4 regions of the Pseudoalteromonas sp. Bsw20308 genome follow, and region 2 is predicted to be linked to each of the others. Evidence: predicted binding sites of a transcription regulator. Region 2 holds the regulator's gene; each other region holds the start of a gene.
The links. The regulator sigma-54, encoded in region 2, starts transcription at its own class of promoters, with help from an activator protein. The targets are predictions, from matches to a motif close to GTTGGCACGNNNNTNGNNT.

Region 1: a site for sigma-54 is predicted at 2,278-2,296, ahead of D172_RS13535 (flagellar basal body rod protein FlgF). Genes of this name have one in related genera too.
Region 3: a site for sigma-54 is predicted at 4,604-4,622, ahead of fliS (flagellar export chaperone FliS). Genes of this name have one in related genera too.
Region 4: a site for sigma-54 is predicted at 2,911-2,929, ahead of D172_RS00095 (EF-hand domain-containing protein). Genes of this name have one in related genera too.

Annotation. Positions count from the first base shown of each region.
Region 1 is NZ_CP013138.1:3,063,290-3,069,190, reverse strand. Features, by position in the region: gene flgC (flagellar basal body rod protein FlgC) at 1-16, shown strand, start outside; gene D172_RS13545 (flagellar hook assembly protein FlgD) at 30-710, shown strand; gene flgE (flagellar hook protein FlgE) at 770-2,140, shown strand; gene D172_RS13535 (flagellar basal body rod protein FlgF) at 2,333-3,076, shown strand; gene flgG (flagellar basal-body rod protein FlgG) at 3,098-3,886, shown strand; gene flgH (flagellar basal body L-ring protein FlgH) at 3,903-4,586, shown strand; gene D172_RS13520 (flagellar basal body P-ring protein FlgI) at 4,599-5,693, shown strand; gene flgJ (flagellar assembly peptidoglycan hydrolase FlgJ) at 5,826-5,901, shown strand, end outside.
Region 2 is NZ_CP013138.1:798,111-804,011, forward strand. Features, by position in the region: gene D172_RS03380 (protein disulfide oxidoreductase) at 37-588, opposite strand; gene mgtE (magnesium transporter) at 645-2,003, opposite strand; gene D172_RS03390 (HPr family phosphocarrier protein) at 2,105-2,377, opposite strand; gene rapZ (RNase adapter RapZ) at 2,421-3,266, opposite strand; gene ptsN (PTS IIA-like nitrogen regulatory protein PtsN) at 3,286-3,738, opposite strand; gene hpf (ribosome hibernation promoting factor) at 3,743-4,030, opposite strand; gene D172_RS03410 (RNA polymerase factor sigma-54) at 4,057-5,556, opposite strand; gene lptB (LPS export ABC transporter ATP-binding protein) at 5,626-5,901, opposite strand, start outside.
Region 3 is NZ_CP013138.1:3,048,879-3,054,779, reverse strand. Features, by position in the region: gene D172_RS13490 (flagellin) at 1-1,387, shown strand, start outside; gene D172_RS13485 (flagellar protein FlaG) at 1,532-1,954, shown strand; gene fliD (flagellar filament capping protein FliD) at 2,003-3,445, shown strand; gene D172_RS13475 (hypothetical protein) at 3,836-4,150, opposite strand; gene fliS (flagellar export chaperone FliS) at 4,159-4,560, opposite strand; gene D172_RS13465 (sigma-54 dependent transcriptional regulator) at 4,915-5,901, shown strand, end outside.
Region 4 is NZ_CP013138.1:14,887-20,787, reverse strand. Features, by position in the region: gene D172_RS00110 (YigZ family protein) at 1-299, shown strand, start outside; gene D172_RS00105 (TrkH family potassium uptake protein) at 396-1,847, shown strand; gene D172_RS00100 (flagellar brake domain-containing protein) at 1,891-2,544, shown strand; gene D172_RS00095 (EF-hand domain-containing protein) at 3,011-3,223, shown strand; gene D172_RS00090 (calmodulin) at 3,362-3,574, shown strand; gene D172_RS00085 (calmodulin) at 3,676-3,891, shown strand; gene trkA (Trk system potassium transporter TrkA) at 3,968-5,344, opposite strand; gene rsmB (16S rRNA (cytosine(967)-C(5))-methyltransferase RsmB) at 5,421-5,901, opposite strand, start outside.

The sequences.
Region 1 (5,901 bases), 1.7 Mb from region 2:
GCTAGGTCAGCGGTAACCGAGGGTAGGTTATGAATAACGATATAAGTACATCTTCATCCTATTTAGACTCAATCCGTTGGCAAGAGCAGCAAGTAGCTAGCAGCGAAGATGAGAGTGACGCGTTAACACAAGAAGATTTTTTCTCGTTGTTGACGCAGCAATTGTCGTATCAAGATCCCAGTAACCCTGCGGACAATGATCAAATGATTGCGCAAATGACTAGTTTTACTATGGCGCAAGGCATTACAGATTTAAATACTAACTTTGAATCCTTAGCCTCTTCGATGACGTCTAATTCTGCATTACAAGCCTCAACGCTTGTTGGTAAGCAGGCTTTACTAGAGTCAAATACCCTTGATTTAAATGAAACGGGTGATGCTAGAGGCTCAGCAGTAGCAGAAGAAGCTATGGATAACCTTAAAATCAAAGTAACTGACGAATCAGGTCAATTAGTAAGAACGATTGATATGGGTTCTCAGGCAGCTGGAGCAATTCGCTTTGCTTGGGATGGTAACAACGAAGCCGGCGAACGTTTACCTGAAGGTGAATACACAATAACAGCTGAAGGAAGTACTAACGGTGAATTTTCAAGTTTACCCGTTGCTACTTTTAAGAACATTGAAAGTGTAAATATTAACGGCTCAAGTGGCATTATTATTAACACTAAAGAAGGTGCGGTTAGACTGACGGATGTCGCAGAAATCGCATAATTAATTTTAGTATTTTTTGCCTGCCAGCAGGCTTCAGATTGATAGGTTAGAGGTGAATTATGAGCTTCAATATTGCATTAACAGGCCTTGCTGCCGCGCAAAAAGATTTAGATGTAACAGCAAATAATATTGCGAACGTCAATACTACCGGTTTTAAAGAGTCACGCGCAGAGTTTGCCGATGTTTATGCATCGTCAGTATTTAGCGCAGGTAGGACTAAAAATGGTGATGGTGTGCAAACGACGATGGTTGCACAGCAGTTTCACCAAGGATCACTGCAGTTTACTAATAACTCTTTAGATTTAGCTATTACAGGTGAAGGTTATTTTGCGATGACCGATGATATTTCATCGCAAGATTTAACCTATACTCGTGCCGGTGCATTTAAATTAAACCAAGATAATTTTATGGTTGACGCTAAGGGTAATTTCTTACAAGCATTCCCTGTAGATTCATCAACCGGTGATACAACATCAGTGAGTTTGAGTACAACAAACCCAGTTCAAATACCAGATTCATCAGGTTCGCCACGTGCTACAGAAAATGTATTCTTATCGTTCAATTTAGATGCGACAGCTGATGCACCGGGTATAGATTTTGATCCTACATCAAATGGTACTTATAACTCATCTACATCAACGACAGTTTATGACTCGTTAGGTGAGCCGCATATATTGCAATACTTTTTTGTAAAAGGACCTGACGCAGCTTCAGGTGGTGCAGATAATAGCTGGGAAGTGTATGCGACACTTGATGGAAAGGTAGTTGATGGAACTTCGGGCGCAGAACAAACCACGACCCCTTATGCACCGATCACAACTCTTGGTTTTGATTCAAGTGGTTTACCTGCAACGACAGGCGGAGTAGCAAATACAAACCTAACCACTTTTGATGAGATAAACCTACCTGCTGGTGCTGGTACTGGTTTATCTACAATGCTTGATAATGGTGCTACATTCCCAGGCACAGGTATTGAGCTTAATTGGCGTGATGAAAACAATACGGCAGGACGTATACCAACACAGTATTCAAGTGGTTTTGAAGTTAAAGCACTTGATCAAGATGGTTCGACTGTTGGTCGTTTAGCTGGAATTGATATTGGCACCGACGGTAAACTAGTTGCTTCATACAGTAACGGTGATTCAACATACCTTGGCCAGATAGCTATGGTTCGCTTTCCTAATTCGCAAGGTTTATCACAAATAGGCGACACAAGTTGGAAGCAAAGTATTGACTCAGGTGAGCCTGTTGCAGGTGAGGCAGGGTCAGGTACATTTGGTAGTATTAACTCATCAGCACTTGAGCAATCAAATACAAATTTAACTAATGAGCTTGTCGATTTAATCACAGCTCAACGTAATTACCAAGCTAACTCGCGAGCGCTTGAAGTTAACTCAACAATCCAGCAAAGTATTTTGCAGATTCGATAATTTAAATTTAATTAAATATTTTAGGCTGCATTTTGCAGCCTTTTTTATTTTAGCCTCTAAACCAAAACCAATGGTTACAGTAAGTGGCTATCATTTCTATTGTTTGTTTCATCACTCTAATGTTACGTAAACTCTAATCTGGCATCTATTTTGCATTTGTTAAGTTAGAGATTTTTAATGTGAGTCGATGTTATGGACAAAATGGTCTACATTGCGGCCTCAGGTGCTAAACAGAGCCTGCAGGGCCTTGCCCTTAAAGCCAATAATTTGGCGAATGCCAATACGACAGGCTTTAAATCAGACTTTGCTCAAGCACGTTCTATGCAAGCGTTTGGTGAAGGGCTGCCAACACGTGTATTTTCGATGCAAGAACGTCCGGGTTCAAACATGACATCGGGTGGCATAGTTGAAACAGGCAGAGATTTAGATATCGCAATGAGCGATAACGCATGGCTGAGTGTGCAAGATGCGTCGGGTAATGAAGCTTACACTAAAGTAGGCACGCTCAATATCACAGCAGAAGGCATGCTGGTAACAAGTCATGGACGTCAAGTTATTGGCGAAGGTGGTCCAATTATACTGCCTGTACCAATTGAAAAGGTTGAATTTAGTCAAGATGGTGCTATTCAGGTTCGTCCGCAAGGCGCCCCAGCAAATTTTTTAGAAGAAGTTGATCGCTTAAGGGTCGTTGAGGCTGATAATTCACAACTTGAAAAAGGTAATGATGGCTTATTTAGACCAAAACCAAATCAAGTTGTTGATACTTCCGCTAATGTAAAAGTATTGAGTGGAACCTTAGAAATGTCGAATGTAAACCCCGTTCATGAAATGGTCGATATGATAAGTCATCAACGCCAATTTGAATTACAAGTCAAACTGATGAAAACAGCTGAAGAAATTGACGAACGTCAAGATCAGCTGTTGCGCATAGTTTAACTTTAAAATGAGGACACTATTATGAATCCTGCATTGTGGATCAGTAAAACAGGGCTTGATGCTCAACAAACCGATATTTCGGTTATTTCAAATAATTTAGCGAATGCCAGTACGGTTGGTTACAAAAAAAGCCGCGCTATATTTGAAGATTTACTTTATCAAAATATTAATCAGCCAGGTGGTCGTTCATCGCAAGACACTGAAATGCCATCAGGCCTAATGTTAGGTGCGGGTGCAAAAGTTGTAGCCAACCAAAAAGAGTTTACGCAAGGTAACATGTTAACCACCGAAAACTCACTAGATTGGATGATTTCCGGCGAAGGTTTTTTTGAAGTGCTGCAGCCAGATGGCAATATTGCCTATTCGCGCAATGGCCAGTTTACCACCGATGGTGATGGACGAATTGTTACATCGGGTGCTGGTTATGTTATTCAGCCAGAAATGAATGTCCCCGAAGATGCTCAATCGATTACTGTTTCGCAAGACGGAGAAGTATCTGTTCGTGTTGCAGGTCAAGCCGATAACGTAGTTATTGGTCAGATCACCATTAGTGACTTCATTAATCCATCGGGTCTTGAGCCGATTGGTCAAAACCTTTATACCGAAACAGCTGTAAGTGGTGCTCCGGTGCAGGGTAACCCTGGGGTTGAGGGGCTTGGTAGTATTATTCAAGGCTCACTTGAAACATCAAACGTAAATGTCACAGAAGAGCTGGTAAATCTTATCGAAACTCAACGTATTTATGAAATGAATTCAAAAGTAATTTCAGCCGTCGACGAAATGATGAGTTATATCAATCAGCAACTATAAGGTTTAGGGGCAGAATATGCGTAATATTATGTTATTTGCGGCAGGCACTCTATTTTTAAGTGGATGTGTATCAACACAAAATAGTGAAATAGTGCAAGACGATCCTTACTATGCGCCAATGTACCCAGAACCAAATATAGAACCTGTTGTAGCAACAGGCTCTTTATTTAACACGAATGTGTCGAACGATTTATACGCGGACAGAAAAGCTCTGCGTACCGGCGATATCATTACGGTTAAATTGCAAGAATCTACCCAAGCTACAAAAGCGGCAAAAACAGAAACAGATAAGCAATCTGACACGAGCCTTGACCCTGTAATTGGTTTGGGGGGACTTCCTGTTAATATCGGTGGCGACAGTATTCAATTTGGAATTGGCAGTGATTCATCGTTTTCTGGTGACTCTAAATCAAATCAATCAAATAGTTTATTTGGCAATATATCGGTTAATGTGATGCGTGTTTTACCAAACGGTAACTTAGTTATTCGAGGTGAAAAATGGTTAACTCTTAATACAGGCGAAGAGTTTATTCGCTTAGAAGGGTTGGTGCGCCCGCAAGATGTTGGCTCAGATAATACGGTTGAATCAAACCGAATAGCTAATGCACGGATTCAATATTCAGGTAAAGGGCAAACCCAAGAAGCACAAAGTGCTGGTTGGTTAACGCGCTTTTTTAGTAGCTCGCTCTTTCCTTTTTAGAGGACATTCAATATGAATGTATTTAAGTTTTTTTGTTTAATTGTTTTGCTGGGATGTCAATTTTCGGCACATGCAGAGCGTATTAAAGATATCTCTATGGTTGAAGGTGTGCGTTCTAACCAATTAGTGGGTTACGGGTTAGTTGTTGGCTTACCTGGGACTGGCGAGCAAAGTAAGTTTACCCAACAGAGTTTCAAGGGCATGTTAAGTAATTTTGGTATTACACTGCCGGCTAATTTAAGCCCTAAAATTAAAAATGTGGCTGCTGTTGCTGTGCATGCAGAGTTACCTGCGTTCAGAAAACCAGGACAAACAATTGATATTACCGTGTCGTCTATTGGCAGCGCCGGTAGTTTGCGCGGTGGTACTTTAATTCAAACATTTTTAAAAGGTGTTGATGGGAATGTATACGCTATAGCACAAGGTAGCCTTATTGTTGGCGGCTTAGGAGCTGAGGGTTTGGATGGCAGCAAGGTTGTTATAAACACACCCACCGTCGGTCGAATTCCCAATGGTGCTACTGTTGAACGTGCCGTTAAAAGTCCATTTATGCAAAGCGACTATATTACTTTTAATTTAAATCGCCCAGATTTTACAACAGCGAAACGTTTAGAAAGTACGATAAACGACTTAGTTGGTCCCAATAGCGCACAAGCTATTGATGCTGCATCTATTCGTGTTATTGCCCCAAGAGATGCATCACAACGTGTATCGTATTTATCAACACTTGAAAACTTAGAGTTTACCCCTGCGGATAACGCAGCAAAAATTATTGTTAACTCTCGTACGGGGACGATTGTAATTGGGAAAAATGTAAAACTACAGCCAGCCGCGATTACTCATGGTGGTTTAACTGTGACGATTACCGAGCAACAAAATGTATCTCAGCCTAATGCATTAAGTGAAGGTGAAACCGCCGTTACGAATCAAAGTATCATTGATGTGAATCAGGATGATTCACGTGCATTTGTATTTAATCCTGGTGTTAGCTTGGACGATTTAGTCAGAGCAATCAATGAAGTTGGTGCTGCACCAGGTGATTTGATGGCTATTCTTGAAGCGCTAAAAGAGGCTGGTGCAATAAACGGTCAACTAGTTGTTATTTAGTATTTAAACACGCCCTAGTAACATTTTTACTAGGGCAAAATCATTCCCTCGCAATATATCTAATTTAAAGTTAGTCAACTGGCTCAATTTTTGCATTTTAATTGCATTACTCATTATTGTGTCAAAAAGCTGATGGAAACAAATCATCTCGATAAGCAAAACTTTTTTGATTTAGGCAACTTAGATTCACTTCGTAAAGAAGCCTTAA
Region 2 (5,901 bases):
GTATTTAGTGCCTATATATTTGCAGTCAGTTCTTCCTTATAACGTTGATGATAACCACAAACGTAATTTAAGTGACCATAACGGCTGAATACCTGTTAGCCCTTGCGTCATTTTATTATCTTTTAAGATTATATAAGATGGCGTGACTTGCCCTTGCCAATCGGTAAATATTTCACTGTGTTGATCGTTGACGGTCGTAAAACTGTAGCCATGATCATTTAGATAGTTATGTAGTTCTTGATCAGAACCTGATTTTATTGCGATGCTCACGACAGGATAATTATTCTCGTTTGCGAGTTCGTTTATGGCAGGGGAGGTAATACTACAAATAGAGCACCAAGTTCCCCAAAAATACACAAGGGTTGGTTTATCTTGGCTCATTGCTGCTAGATCAATGTTTTGCCCTTTATAATCTGTTAATTGTAATTGAGGATTTGCTGGCATGACAGGTTGCCGCCACCAATTGACGGCGGTATAAATGACGAAAAATATAGAGCCATATACCAATACACTTTTTAATATGGATACGCTTTTTTGTTTTAGCGTTTTTTTGGGTGTCACTTTTTTATTCTTGATATTCGTTGTCATAATTGCTGCTTTACCCTAAGTATTTTTTACTTTAGTTATTTGCAAAAAATTCTAATTTATACCAGCAACCAGGTAGCAGTTCCTAAAAAGGCGAATATACCAACAATATCTGTCACAGTGGTTAGCACCACACTCCCTGCAAGTGCGGGGTCTATATTCATTCTTTTAAGTATTATTGGAATACTTGCGCCAGCCACACCAGCCACGACTAAGTTCATAAACATAGCGAAGGCAAGTACACCACCAAGCATAAAGTCCCATTGCCATAGGGCAATAACACCTGCAATTAATAATGACCACAAAATACCGTTTAATGCACCAATGGCAAGTTCTTTCATCATTAAAAAGCGTTGGTTTGTTTGGTTTATATGGCCTACCGCAATACCGCGTATAACAAGCGTTAACGATTGACTTCCTGCAACGCCACCCATAGAAGGGACAATACCGTTTAGTACCGCCAAAATAGGTAAAACATCTAGTGTTCCTTCAAAAAAGCTAGCAACAAAGGCCGCTGCAAGTGCGGTTAGTAAATTGACACCTAACCAAACTGAGCGCTTTTTAGAGCTTTTGAGTACTGGCGCAAAGGTATCTTCTTCATCATCTAGACCGGCTAAGCCTAGTAAACTATGCTCTGCATCTTCTCGAATTACGTCAACAATATCATCGATAGTGACACGACCAAGTAATTGATCGTTATCATCCACAACAGGTGCTGATATCCAATTATGGCGCTCAAATAGTTGCGCGACTTCACTTTCATCCATTGAAATTGGGATTGATTCACAATCTTCATCCATTAAATCGCGAACAATTTTTTCAGGTGGGTTCGTTAATAACGTACTCAGTGATAGAGCGCCTATAAAACAGTTGTGTTTATCAACAACATATAGGTCATCTGTACCTTCTGGTAGCTCCCCACGTAGCCTAATATATCTAAGTACAACATCGAGCGTTACATCAGGACGAATGGTTACCGTATCGGTGTTCATTAGCGCGCCAGCTGAACGCTCTTGATATGAAAGTGCTTGTGTTGCACGTTCACGGTCTTGAATATCCATCGCGCTGACAACGTCTTTATAAACGGTGTCTGGTAAACTACGGAGTACTTCACCTAAGTCATCGTGGCCCATGTCTTCAGTTGCGGCTGCAATGTGCTCAGGTTCCATTTGGGCAATAATGCCTAAACGAACATCTTCGGAAAGCTCTTCAAGAACATCACCTTGTACATCAGGGTCAACCAACTGCCAAAGTAGTCGGCGAATTTTATGCGGCGATGACTCTAATAATAATGCGGTATCACAAGGAGCTGTTTTTGCTAACATCCGCCTAACTTGAACAAATTGACCACTGTTAAGCGACTTTGTCACTTGTTTTAATTGTTGTAGTGGATAGTCTTGTTCAAAAGCTTCAGGCATTGGCGTCCTTATTGATTTCTATATAACTATGGATAGGGAGGTTTATTAATGGGGTAATTAACCACATTTAGTTTATCTTAGTTTCGGTTTTTAGCTAAGTGCTATTCTTCTTCATTAAAGCGTTGTGCTATCAATTGACCAACGGCATTTAAAGCTTGTTCGGCATCAGGGCCCTCACACACTACTTTTACCTCTTTTCCTTGACTGCTTTCCAGTAGCATTAAAGCCAATACACTGTCCCCAGGCGCTTCTTTATCATCTTGATATATCATGATTGAGGCATCAAATTTAATAGCAAGTTGCGCTAATACTGTAGCGGCTCTTGCATGAAGTCCTAATTTATTTTTTATTAAAAAAGTGTCTTCTAAACGCATAAGTTACTCTACCTAAGCTGAACAGATGATTATTTTGAATGAGTTATTTTTCTTGTTCTCTATGGCGGATTTTTACATTTGGATGTGTCATCGAAAAACTTTCACCAATCGTTTGTGCTAAATATACTGAGCGATGTTGCCCACCAGTACAACCTATAGCAATAGTTAAGTAGCTACGGTTATTTCGCTCTAAATGTGGCAACCATGTTTGTACAAAAGTTTGAATTTGCCAAGTGAACTTTTGGACAATGCTGTGGCTGGCTAAGTAATCCTTTACGGGTTGGTCTAAGCCATTTAAAGGTTTTAATTCTGGCTCCCAATGTGGGTTCGGTAAAAAGCGTGCATCAAAGACATAATCAGCTTCCTTAGGAATGCCGTGTTTAAAGCCAAACGACTCAAAAGTAACAATGAGTTGTTTATCTTTTTTACCCAGAATTTTTTCACGAATTGATTCAGCAAGTTGATGAACACTTAAATCACTCGTGTCGATCATATAGTCAGCGCGAGTCGTGAGAACATCGAGTAGTTCTTTTTCTTTTTTTATAGCTAAATCAAGAGGTAATGAGTCAACTGATAACGGGTGTAGACGGCGAGTCTCAGAAAAACGTTTAATTAATGTTTGATCCTCACTGTCTAGATAAAACAGAGTCGGTTTAGCAAAGCCAGGTAAGTATTCAAGGATATCGTTAAATTCATCTTGCTCTTTTGGTAAATTACGGACATCAATACTAACTGCAATTTTGTCGTAGTTATCAGATACACTTCTCACTAAAGAAGGTAGCAGATTAATTGGAATATTATCTACGCAATAATAACCTAAATCTTCAACTACGCGTAAAGCAACCGATTTTCCAGAACCGGAACGGCCACTTATGATAATTAATTCCATTTATCACCCATTATGTTAATTACGATTGTTCTACAATAACTTGATACAGTTCAGTATCTGATTTTGCGCTGCGTAACTGTTTACAAAAATCTTTATTATTTAGTTTATCAGCTATCGTTGCGAGCGTCTTTAAGTGCTGCTGGTTATCGCCATCAGGTACGATGAGAGCAACAAATATATCAACAGGGCGATTATCTATTGCATCAAAATTAATAGGTGTTTCGCTTACTAATACGAGTGCTAAAGGCTCTTCTGCACCGCTCATTCGCCCATGAGGGATTGCAATACCTCTTCCTATACCAGTGCTTCCCAGTTTTTCTCTATTCATTAAGGCGCTGAGAATATCTTGTTGAGAAAGATATGGGAGCTTGTCATGAGCAAGTTGACTGATGAACTCTAAAATTCTTTTTTTACTATTAAAAAGGACCGCAGCTCTGCTGCAGTCCTGGCATATAAGTGAACTTAATTTCATAATATTAGTGTCGAGCAAGCTTCTCTTTGTGTTTAATAACTTGGCGATCGAGCTTGTCAATCAGCGAGTCAATGGCGGCGTACATATCTTGATGTTCAGTAGAGGCAAATAACTCAGCTCCACTTACATGAATCGTTGCCTCAGCTTTTTGGTTTAATTTTTCTATATCAAGAATGACATGAACATTATTAATATGATCTGAGTGTCTTTCTAGCTTCGCAAATTTGGTATTTACATAATCTCTTAATGAATCAGTTACTTCTACGTGACGACCAGTTAAGTTTAGTTGCATAAGCATTACCCTCTTTGTTTAGCGTCTTAAATCAAACTTTTTCGCTGATTTGACGGTGGAATAGCTAGAGATTCGCGATATTTTGCGATTGTACGTCTCGCTACTTTTATTCCTTGCTCAGCTAATATATCTGCAATTTTACTATCACTCAATGGTTTTGCTGAGTTTTCTGCTGCGATTAATTTTTTAATGAGAGCGCGTATTGCTGTTGATGAGCATTCGCCTCCATTTTCAGTACTTACATGGCTTGAGAAAAAATATTTAAGCTCAAAAATACCGCGAGGTGTATGCATATATTTTTGAGTTGTTACGCGTGAAATAGTTGATTCGTGCATTTCTACCATTTCTGCTACATCATTTAAAACCATTGGTTTCATGGCTTCGGGGCCATGCTCAAAAAAACCTTGTTGTTGCTTAACAATACAATTAGTTACTTTTAATAGTGTATCGTTTCTACTTTCTAAACTTTTAATAAACCATTTAGCTTCTTGTAGATGCGAGCGAATAAACTGGCTATCACCACTTGATTTAACGGTGCGTGACATTGCTGCATATTGGCTGTTGACTCTGATTTTAGGCATGCTATCTGGGTTTAGTTCAACAACCCAGCGACCTTTTATTTTTTTCACCGATACATCAGGAATTACATACTCAGATTCTTCTCTAACTATAGTATCCGCCGGTTTTGGGCTAAGAGTATGTATTAAAGTCATTATTTCTTTAAGCTCTTCTTCTTTGAGCTTTGTTTTTTTCATTAATGTACGATAGTCGCGAGCAGCTAATAGATCAATGTGCTCGGTTAAAATCATTTTTGTTTCATTAATATAGGGTGTTTCTTTATCGTATTGGTTCAGCTGAATACATAAGCATTCTTGTAAACTACGTGCTGCAATACCAACAGGGTCAAACAATTGAATTCGTTTTAAAACAGCTTCTATTTCGTCAAGTTCAACTTCGTTGTCTTCTTCGTTCTCTTGATTAAAACTTTCTAAAATTTCTTCGCAGCTCAGCGTTAAAATACCCGAATCATCTACGGCTTCAACAATCGCAATCGCAATCGCTTCATCGGTAGGACTAAAGGGAGTCAGTTGTAGTTGCCACATTAGGTATTCATGGAGCGTTTCAGTTGAGGAGCCTTGGTATATAGATTCATCTTCAGGCATTGGTCCTGATGATGACGCTGGGGCTGCGCTCATATATTCATCCCAACTAACATCCATAGCCATTTCATCACTTAGCGTATCTTTAGCAAGTGCTTCACCACTGTCTTGCTCATATTCGCTCGGAACATCATCAGCATTTGCGCTAACAGTTACATCGTCGTTATCTGCTTTTTGCTCGTTTTTACCAGCAGAATCTTCGGCGTAATCTTGCTCTTCAACCTCTAATAGGGGGTTGCTGTCGAGTGCTTCTTGTATTTCTTGCTGGAGATCCAATGTACTGAGTTGCAGCAGGCGAATTGCTTGTTGCAGCTGTGGAGTCATTGTAAGTTGCTGGCCCATGCGCAGCTGTAATGATTGCCTCATGTATCTCTAACAATCCTTTTATGTTGTTATAATTAATACTAGCAGATGCTTAAAGACATGGCGTAAATGTTACAGCCTAAATTGTTCGCCTAAATAAACATCACGTACTGTTTTATCGTTTAATACGTGCTCTGGTGTACCAGAAGCAATTAACTCACCATGAGAAACTATGTAGGCTTTTTCGCAAACATCAAGAGTTTCTCTTACATTATGGTCGGTAATTAACACACCAATACCACGATTTTTAAGATGTTCTATTATTTTCTTTATATCTAACACTGAAATAGGGTCAACACCAGCAAAAGGCTCATCAAGCAATATAAATTTAGGATCAGCGGCTAGTGC
Region 3 (5,901 bases), 1.7 Mb from region 2:
ATCGGGTATGCGTATTAACAGCGCGAAAGATGATGCGGCAGGCCTACAAATTTCAAATCGTTTAACATCACAAGTAAATGGTTTAGGCGTAGCGCAAAGAAATGCAAACGATGGTATTTCAATGGCGCAAACAGCTGAAGGCGCGATGAGTGAGTCTACAAGTATTTTACAACGTATGCGTGAATTAGCACTACAATCAGCGAATGGTTCAAATTCATCAGAAGACCGTGAAGCGCTACAAAAAGAAGTATCAGCTTTATCAACAGAGCTAACACGTATTTCAGATACGACTTCGTTTGGTGGTCAGCAATTATTGAACGGCAGCTTCGGTTCAAAATCATTCCAAATTGGTTCAAATGCAAACGAAACAATTAACGTATCACTGTCTAGTGTAGCGGCAGAAAAAATTGGTTCTAACCAAGTTAATCTGCAATCAGCAGCAGCAGATGGTTTTGGTCAAGCTGCAGCTGCTACAGCAACACTAGCAACAAGTGCTGTTGCAGGCGGTACATATGATATCTCTGGACGTAATGACGCTCAAGTTACTATTGCTGCAGGCGCTAGCGCAGAAGATGCAGCTGCTGCAATTAACAGTGTAACGAGCTCTACAGGTGTTACAGCTCAAGCAAGAACTGAAGCTGGCTTATCTCTTTCTGCGCTAGCTGCTGCAGATGAATCTGTAAGTTTTGAACTTAATGGTGAGAAGTTATCATTTGTTGCTACAGGTTCTAAATCAGGTGATGAGCAAGCATTAGCAGAAGCTATCAACAGTGCAACAGACGAGCATGGTGTAACTGCAACGATCGAAAATGGTGCTCTTTCTGTATCGAACAATAATGGTGCAGATATTACATTTGCAGATTTAACAGACAGTGCCGGTACACCTACAGTTGAACTTGATGTTACTCCAGAAGGTTATGATGGGGCTGCTGGTACAGCGGTAACATTAAATACAGCCGCTGGTGCAACGAGAGTATCAGGTGCTGTTCAGTTGAATTCTTCAGAGACATTTAGTGCTCAAGCAAGTGATGCGTCTTTAGCCGCCGGTACAACTGATGTAACAAGTAAGCTAAATGATGTTGCTGATGTTGATATTACAAGCCAGAAAGGCTCGCAAGATGCGTTAGCAATTATTGATAACGCGATTGCAAACATCGACTCACAACGAGCGAGCTTAGGTGCGGTGCAAAATCGTTTTGACCACACAATAAGTAACTTAGCGAATATATCAGAGAACGTGTCTGCATCACGTAGCCGAATTCAAGATACTGACTTCGCAACAGAAACAGCAGAGATGACGAAAAACCAAATATTGCAACAAGCAGGTACATCAATCTTGTCGCAAGCGAATCAGTTACCGCAAACAGCGCTTAGCCTACTAGGTTAATAAGCTAATAGTAGCGGCTAGGTTGTTGGCTAACTAATACAAAAAGTCAGTATTAGTAATTAAAAAGGAGATGGCTTTAGCTATCTCCTTTTGTAGTTTAAAGCTACAATTAGTACCAATCATATGCGTAATGCAGGAGGTGATATGAACACCATAACTTCAAGCTCGGAAACGATGTTGCCAGTTTCAACTACAGCGAGTGATGTTAAGCAAGCAGGTAACACTGCTAGTAATTTAACTGAACGTGCTATTGATGATGTAAAGCAAGTAGATACACAGACCCAGCAGCAATTGCAGCAGAAAATGTATGAAAAAGAGGCTGAAGATAAACAACAGCCTTTAGAACGTGAGCAACTAGAAGAAATGGCGCAACAATTGCAGGACTTTATGGGAGAAATGAATCGCAGTCTGCAATTTAAAGTAGATGAAGATTCAGGACGTGATGTAATTAAAGTGCTCGACAAAAACAGTGGAGAAGTAATTAAGCAATATCCTTCGGAGGAAGTATTAAGCTTAGTGTCTAAGCTGTCTGAATCGGCAGGTATTTTGATTGATCAAACGGTTTAGTATCAATATTAAATTAGTTTGTTTTTTAAGTATTTAAAGAGGTGAAGTATGTCTATTTCGTTTAATGGCTTAGGCTCTGGTTTAGCTGTATCAGATATTGTTGATGCATTAGTAAATTCAGAACAAGCACCAGCTGAAGCCCGTTTAAATACTAAAGAAGCTAGTTTAACAACTGATATTTCAGCCGTTGGGGCGTTAAAGTCAGCGCTTGAAAAAGTGCAAACCTCAATGGAAGCCCTTGGTGATAGTGACAAATATCAGCAACGTAGTACATCAGGCACTGATGATTTTATATCAATAAGTGCAGATGAAGACGCACAACCAGGCAGTTATAACGTAAAAGTGGATGCATTAGCGCAGGCTCATAAGTTATCATCAAGCGCATTTACTTCAGATGAGGCAATAGGGGCAGGTGTAATTACGATAGGCTCTGGTGATAATAGTTTCTCCACTGTTTTATCGGCTACCAATACTTTAGAAGACTTACGAGACCAAATTAATAACGGGCCTTTTACTGGCAATGATAGTAATGACTCAGTTGTTGCAACGATAGTAACAAGTGATTTAGGTCAGCACCTAGTGCTCACAAGTAAAGAGACCGGTGAAGAAAACGCGATTAAAATCACTGTACAAGACAGTGATGGTAATAATACAGATACAGGTGGATTATCTCGATTAGCCTATGATGTAACAGATGCAGACCCCCTAAATCATACAACTAACTTAACTGAAGTAAACGCTGCGCAGAATGCACAAATCACCATTGATGGCACGTTGGTTGTATCTAGCAGTACTAACGAGTTTAGTAATGTGATTGATGGTGTCGATATTACCGCTAAAAAACTGCATGATGCCGCGGATAGTGGTGACATAAGTGACATATCGGTCACTGAAAATAATAATAATATTAAAAGTGGTTTAAGCGGTTTTATTGCAAGCTACAATGAGTTGCTAGAACTTAGTAACACTTTAGGTGCATCTGGCGAAGATGGCGTAGGTGTAATGGCGGGAGATTCCTTATTACGTGGAGTCATGTCTAAACTAAGAGATACAATAACAAATTCAGTTAATGTAGAAGGTAATTCGCTGTCACTTTCACAACTAGGTGTAACAACAGACCGATATGGTGTGCTTAGTTTAGATAGTGATACCTTAAGTGACCAAATTAATGCAGATGTAGGTTCTGTGCAGCAGTTTTTTGTTGGCAGTAACGATGATGATGGTGGTTTTGCACAGTCGTTTGATGAGTTAATGAGTTTCTATACAGATTCTGACGGAATTATTCAAAACAGAATCGATAGTAAAACAAATCAACTAGATGATTTAGATGATCAGCGAGAGAGTTTAACAAGTAAAATGGAATCGTTATCGTCTCGACTATATGCTCAATATAACGCAATGGATTTATTAGTTGCAAGCCTTAATAACACCAGTAGTTATGTTCAAGCTCAATTAGAAAATATGCCAGGTGTAGTTAGACAATCAAATTAATCCTTTAGTAAAAGCTTTGCTAAACGTGATCAATAAAAAACCGCTAAGTTTAAACTTAGCGGTTTTTTATTGTGTAATATTTATCTGAGATAATACTTATACTAATCTGCTTATATGGGGTCTATTTAACCTAAACTCTGGACAATAAATCTATCTCGGGCAGCTATTTTCAGCGCTAATACCAATCTGCAATAAAACTCGATAAATTTGAGGGCTTAAACTTGGCGCTAACTGTGTTAAAAATTTCTGATATAGAACAACTAAATAACGAAATTTTTGCCCAGTTATCGACAAGGTTTTCTTTCCTCAAAATAGCTCACTTAATTAAGCTGATTGGTATAAATTACGTGTAATATATAGAGTATTGAATAAAGTTATTCAATTTACTCACTAAGTCGCTTTATAAGCCTTAATAGCCCTTCCTGACTTTTTATACTTAATAATTGCTTTAGATGATTCATTTTTAGCTATGTTAGCTTTAGCTAAAATGGAATTAATTGTAATTTGAATTGACTGTAATTGCTCTGCATTAGGGCTGTTATTACTTTCACACCATTTTTTTAAATCTGTATTTAAGGTTTTTAAAATGGGTTGAGCTTCATCGGCATTATTATCGTTTACTAACGATTCAATTTCCTTAAGCAGTATTTTTATATGTTCTGCTTGATTTGTTGTTAGCTGCTCTGAAGCATTACTCGCATTCATAATATAAGCTAAACCGCAGAAACACGTTGATCAACAGGAATATTATCCCAGCCTTCTTTTATTTCTTTTACAATGTTAGACACCTCTAATACCGCGTCAACATCATTATTTAAATTGGCTTTGGTTAATGTGCGTTGGCAATAATCGTAAAGTGCCAATAAGTTGTTAGAAATACTAGGGTCTTGTTCTACTTCTAAATTAAGTGCATCTTGCAGCGCGCCGAATAACAAAACGCAGGCTGATATATTCTCGCCCTTTTTTTCAATCTCTTTTCGCTCAATAAATCCTTTTGTAGCTGCTAAGCGACCAATAATATTACTGAAAATAAGATTTATTTGTTCGTACGGGGTCATTTCGGCAATATTACTTACACGAACTTGACTGTATTTTTTTACTGAAACATGAGCCATGGGGAAATCCTAGATTTAAACGATAAAAATTATGTAAAAATAAAAGCAATAATAATGCCAAGCATTTTTTACTTATCTATTTATCGGCATGTTCGCTTTCAACTTAAGCTAATATTAGATTATATTTACTAAGAAAGTCAGCTTTGCTAAGGAATTAAATAATTTTAAAAAAATGATTTTGACACAACTTTAATAATTGGTACTTAATGATTAACTCTTAAGTATTGTTATTTTAACTAGCTGTCTGTTTTTTGGCGTTTATGTCAAAAAAATGCCGCTATCGCTTGCATCCATGGCGAACTGGCTTACAATTTAGGTAATTAAATAAATGAGTGAAAGTACGGCTCGCTAAATATGATCTTGATTTTAGATAATAATAACAATCGCGCAATAGGTTTAAATGCATCGCTTACTTTTATTGGTGAAGCAGTACAATTGTTAAATGAAACAAATTTTGAACAAGAGTGTGAAAAGTACCAACAAAAAGAATGCATGATCATTTTAGGTGCATTGCAGTTTCTTGATCACGAAGGTTTAATTAAGCGCTACCCAACCTTACCTTTTTTATTAATAGGCGAAACCCTTAAACCATTACTAAGCATTGCTAATGTGGTTGGCCTCATTTGCGAACCGTTTAGTCATGAAGTAACAACACAGTTGCTTCACGATTGTCAGCAATATCAGCGAATGTTACCAAATGGACATAAACATACCAAACCCCTTAAAACCTTTGACGGGCTAGTGGGTGAAACAGATGCAGTAAAAGATGTACGCTTTTTAATTGAGCAAGTGGCAAAAACGGACGCTAATGTTTTAATTTTAGGTGAGTCAGGAACCGGTAAAGAAGTCGTTGCTCGTAATGTACACCTGCTTTCTAAGCGTAACAATGGGCCATTTGTGCCTGTTAACTGTGGTGCTATTCCGGCGGAGTTATTAGAAAGTGAGTTATTTGGCCATGAAAAAGGGGCATTTACAGGAGCAATATCCGCTCGTAAAGGACGCTTTGAACTTGCACAAGGTGGTACGCTGTTTTTAGATGAAATAGGTGATATGCCGTTGCAAATGCAGGTTAAGTTGCTGCGCGTATTACAAGAACGCAGTTACGAGCGAGTTGGCGGTACAAAGGCGATTCAAGCTGATGTACGTGTTATTGCTGCAACGCACCGAAATTTAGAAAATATGATTGAGGAAGGTAGTTTTCGTGAAGATTTGTACTATCGCTTGAATGTATTTCCTATCGAGAACCCATCGCTGAGTGAACGTGCTGATGATATTCCGCTGCTTTTAAAAGAGTTAATGCGCCGTGTTAACGACCAGACTGGTTCTACCGCCAAGTTTACA
Region 4 (5,901 bases), 780 kb from region 2:
TAAAATTAGGCACTGGCGGACTAGTACGTGCTTATGGTGGCTCACTAAACAATGCGTTAGTGAAGTTGCAAACAGTGCTTAAAGTTCCCAGTGTTGAAATTACAGGGAGTAGCGAGTACAGCATGCAAGGCGCGATTGAGCAGTTATTAAAAACAAAGTATCAAGTGCTTAATATTGATAAGCAATTTACTGCTAATATTGAATGGGTGATTACAATAGATAGCCGCGAAGCGCAGCAAGCAATCAAAGATATTTTTGATTTAAGTCACGGCGCAGTTGAGTTAACGATTAAAGAGTAATAACCTACACAAATTGCATGTAATGCATATTCACTCTATTTAATTTGGTTGATACTACTCAACCTGAATTTACTAATAATAAAAGCGATAAGCTAAATGCAATTTCGTACCATCATAAAAATTCTTGGCCAACTCGTTGCGCTGTTTAGTATTACCATGGTGCCCCCAGCACTGGTGTCTTTAATATATAAAGACGGTGGTGGTGTTCCTTTTGTTTTAGCATTTATCTTTAGTGTTGTTATTGGCATGATGGCTTATTACCCAAACCGTCATGAAAATGGTGACTTAAAAGCACGTGAAGGCTTTTTAATTGTTGTTTTGTTTTGGTTGGTACTTGGGGCATTTGCATCGTTACCGCTTATATTTTTACAAGAACCGAATTTATCGCTCGCTGATGCGGTATTTGAAGCATTTTCTGGCTTAACAACCACAGGCGCTACAGTGCTTACCGGTATTGAGTATTTACCCAAATCGGTGTTGTTTTATCGCCAGCAACTCCAGTGGTTTGGCGGTATGGGTATAATAGTACTCGCCGTCGCTATACTGCCTATGTTAGGCGTGGGTGGTATGCAGTTGTACCGCGCTGAAATTCCAGGCCCGGTAAAAGATTCAAAAATGACTCCACGGATTGCTGATACAGCTAAGCATCTTTGGTACATTTATGTGTCGCTTACGTTGACATGTATGCTCGCTTATTGGGCGGCAGGAATGAGCTGGTTTGATGCTATCTGCCATGCATTTTCTACAGTGGCGATAGGCGGCTTTTCTACTTATGACGCATCGATAGGTCACTTTGATAGCCCTGTCATTAACTTTATTTGTGTATTCTTTTTAATTATTGCTGCAATTAATTTTTCGCTACATTATGCCGCTGTATCGAGCCGAAACGTAAGAGTTTATTTACGTGACCCTGAATTTAAAGTTTTCCTATGCATTCAGCTTGCACTTGTAGTTATTTGTTTTACGGTGCTTTCGTCAAATGAAATATATGCTAATGGCGACGAAACCCTCGATCAGGCTTTATTCCAAGCAGTATCAATGAGTACAACGGCAGGTTTTGCTACTGATAACTTTTCAACATGGCCTTTGTTTTTACCTATTTTACTTATATTTTCGAGCTTTATTGGTGGCTGTGCAGGCTCTACCGGTGGTGGTATGAAGGTCGTTCGCGTATTTTTACTTTATTTGCAGGGCGTGCGTGAGCTTAATCGTTTGGTGCATCCTCGTGCTATATATTCAATTAAGTTGGGTCGAAAGGCGTTGCCAGATAAAGTGGTAGAAGCTGTGTGGGGCTTTTTCTCTGCTTATGCGCTGGTGTTTATTATTATTATGTTAGCGCTTATGGGCACGGGTATGGATAACATAACGGCGTTCTCTGCCACTGCTGCTTGTTTAAATAATTTAGGTCCAGGTTTGGGTGATGTAGCATCGCATTATGGCGCGATAACTGATGGCGCTAAATGGTTACTTACTATTGCGATGGTGTTTGGCCGGTTAGAAATATTTACTTTACTTGTGTTATTTACGCCAACGTTTTGGCGTGGATAAAGCCAACTGTTTTATTTAAAAAATACATTACAAGGGAGAGAATATGCCAATAAGCAATCTTAATAATATAATTATTGGCAGCTTGGTCGACCTAGAAATTTTAACGCCTACCAGTAGTAAACGCATTAAGACTGAGATGGTGGGATTACTTGATGATAAATTTATCATTTTAAATTATCCAAGCTCAAAACGCTTACCTGCGGCAAGTGATTATTTACGTGACGGTATAACCGTTGTCGTGAGGGCTTTAATAGAAGGCTGCGGTGGGAAAGTAATTGCGTTTCGTCAGAAAATTATGTCTATTTCTTCTCATCCGGCTCGGCTTATTTTTATAAACTTTCCTGAACAGGTTCAGTTATTTAGTTTGCGTTCGCAAACGCGTATCCCTACTTTATTACCTGCAAAGCTAAAACTAAGTGACGACAGAGTACTCGAAGGTGTTATTAAAGATATCTCATTAACGGGAGTTATGTTTGATGTTAGAGGTAATAAAGAGCTTGAAAGTATAAAAGATATGCAATGTACTATTATGCTAGATAGCAGTGCGCAAAATTTTGAAGGCGAAGTGTGTAGCGTTAAAGAGCATGATGCGGGGATCAGATGTGGTATTAAACTATTAGCCAGTGAAGATGAAATGAATACCTTTATGAAAGAGCACTTTATTGATCCCTCCATGCTCGAATTCGAAGTCGGTTAAAAGAGATTTCGCTATTTTGCAACAAAATAGCGATTGCCTGCTTTATAGATGAAAATTATTTGGTTATTATTTTTAATAATTAAATAAATAATATAAAACAGTAACTTAAAATAATAAAAGATTACCGTAATCTAATTTCATGTAATAAACCCAACCCAAATAAAGCTAAATTTTTGCTTTAAACCTCATCTAAAATATCTAAATTCATAATTTGTGGTTTTTTAATCTAAATTAACCTCTTGTTTTTATGGTCTATTTTGTTTTTTCATATCGCTGTGTTGCTAAAAAGCAACAGGAAAGCACTTGAAATTTATCCATATCACGATTTTATACTGTTAACCAAATGAAAAATAACAGCTTTTAAAAGTTGGCACCTAAGTTGTAATAGTCATGGTGTACTGAACTTAAGCGTGATTTAAAGTAAGACACCTTAATCGCACACACATAAATTTGAAGGATACATATTATGAAACGCATTAATAAAGCACTAGCACTTATTGCTATTGCATCTTCTTCAGCCGCTTTTGCTGCAACAGACTTTGATACACTTGATGTAGACGGCAGTGGCACAATTAGCCAAGCAGAAGCATCAGTAGATGCAAAGTTAATGAGCATGTTCTCAGAACTTGATACTGACCAAAATGGTGAGTTATCAAAAGAAGAATTTTCAGAAGCTTAATTAACAAGTATTTATCCTGAGTTGCCAAAGACAACCTAAGTAGGCAAGGAGCTTACGAAAGAGGGTAACAAGGAAGTGAAAAATTACGTTTAAGCTAAACGAAGCAACTTTTTTGATAGAACATTGAAGGATTAAACTATGAAACATTTAAATAAAGCACTGGCACTTATAGCTATAGCGTCTTCTTCAGTTGTATTTGCAGCATCAGACTTTAATAGCCTTGATATAGATGGTAGCGGCACAATTAGCCCAAGTGAAGCGGCAGTCGACACCGATTTAATGGCTGAATTTATCGAGCTAGATACCGACGGTAGCGGTGAGCTTTCTAAAGAAGAGTTCGCTAATTACTAGTTAACCAGAGTTCAGGTTAATTAATCTTTTTTCAGATTAAACATTTTTCACAGTCAGGGATCTTTGAAAAGGACTTCCTCTTTATTATTTAGGAAATTATTATGAAAACATTAAACACAACACTGGCCGTCATCATTTTAGCATCGTCGTCAGCTGCGTATGCCGCCGTTGATTTTGCCTCTTTTGATATCGATAGTGACGGGGTTATCACCAAGCAAGAAGCGCAAGTTAACGCGCAGTTAGTGAAATTATTTGATGACTTAGACACTGACGGGAATGGTGAGCTTTCTAAAGAAGAGTTTGCAAAAGTACAGTAACTCTAAAATGATAATTAACACGCGATTATCAACGATTAAAGCCGCCTTCGCCAGCGGCTTTTTATACGTCATAAGACTACAAAAATATAGCACTTACCTGAAATAGTTTTTCTACCACATTAATGTGTTTTTTATCGATTAAAAACATAATAACGTGATCGCCTGACATAATAATGGTGTCGTCATGAGCAATGAGTACGTCGTCATTTCGTACAATTGCCCCAATCGTTGTACCTGCAGGAAGTTTTATATCTGCAATAGCACGGCCAACCACCTTTGATGTATTCTCATCACCATGGGCTACCGCTTCAATCGCCTCTGCTGCACCTTTGCGTAATGAGTAGACGTTAACAATGTCGCCACGACGTACATGTGTTAGTAATGCCGAAATGGTGGCTTGTTGAGGAGATATGGCAATGTCTATTTCTCCCCCTTGTACTAAATCAACGTAAGCACCACGCTGAATAAGTACCATTGTTTTTTGTGCGCCCATACGTTTTGCAAGCATGGCTGACATAATATTTGCTTCATCGTCATTGGTTACGGCAATAAATACATCAACTTGATCAATATGCTCTTCTGAGAGTAATTCTTGATCTGATGCGTCACCACAAAATACAACTGTGTTATCTAGCATTTCTGAGAGTTGCTCAGCACGCTCTTTGCTACGCTCAATTAATTTAACTGTGTGGTTTTTTTCAAGTGAGCGGGCAAGGCCCGCGCCAATGTTACCGCCACCCGCTATCATGATTTTTTTGTAAGAACGTTCAAGTTTTTGTAGTTCGTTCATTACTGCGCGTATATGTTTTGTAGCGGCAATAAAAAATACTTCGTCATCGGCTTCAATGACCGTTGTACCTAGTGGTTTGATTGCTTTACCTTGGCGGTAAATAGCGGCAACACGGGTTTCTACATTAGGGATGTGTTCTTTAAGTGCAGACAATGCATAACCGACGAGTAAACCGCCATAATAGGCTTTCACTGCAACTAACGAGAGCATGCCATCGGCAAACTGCAATACCTGTAATGCGCCAGGGTAGTCGATTAAGCGACGAATGTACTTGGTCACGAGTGCTTCTGGGGCAATGTAATGATCGATTGGCAAGTCGTCGTTCTGAAAAAGTTTCTCGCGGTATTTTAAATATTGCTCTGAGCGAATACGGGCAATTTTAGTGGGCGTTTTAAAAATACTGTACGCCACTTGGCATGCAACCATGTTTACTTCATCTGAACTGGTTACTGCAATAACCATATCGGCGTCTTCAGCTCCAGCTTGACGTAATACATCAGGATGCGCACTGTGTCCTACTACACCTTGTAAGTCGTACTTATCTTGAAGTTCACGTAATCGGTTACCATCTATATCAACGACTGTAATTTCATTCTGTTCGCCTACTAAATTCTCAGCGAGTGTTGCGCCTACTTGGCCAGCACCGAGTATGATTATTTTCATTATTTACCCGTGTTATAAGTAGCAATTAAGAGCCATTTTTAAATTATAAAAATGGCTAATTTACAGTTCATTAATTTTAGATTTTTTTAACTAGCTTAGCGTAATAAAATCCATCGCTTTCGCCTGGCAGTAGCTGTAATCCTGGCATTGTAACGGTGTCTTTATCATGCAGAGGAATATGCTCTGCATCGTCATTATTAGCTAAAAACTTAGCTACTTGTTGCTGATTTTCTTGTGGAAGAACCGAGCATGTAGCGTATACCAATGTACCACCTGGTTTCAGAAGCGGCCAAATACTATTGAGTATATCGCCTTGAAGAGCGGCTAAGTCAACAATGTCAGATGCGCGACGAAGCCATTTTATATCTGGATGGCGACGGATTACACCAGTGGCCGAACAAGGCACATCAAGCAAAATACGATCAAATAATTTTTCGTCCCACCAAGTATGTGGTTGCGAGGCATCACCACATTGTAGGTCTGCACCTAAGCCAATACGGGTAAGGTTTTGCTTAACACGTTCAAGTCGAGTTGAGTCGCTATCGAGTGCAAGTACG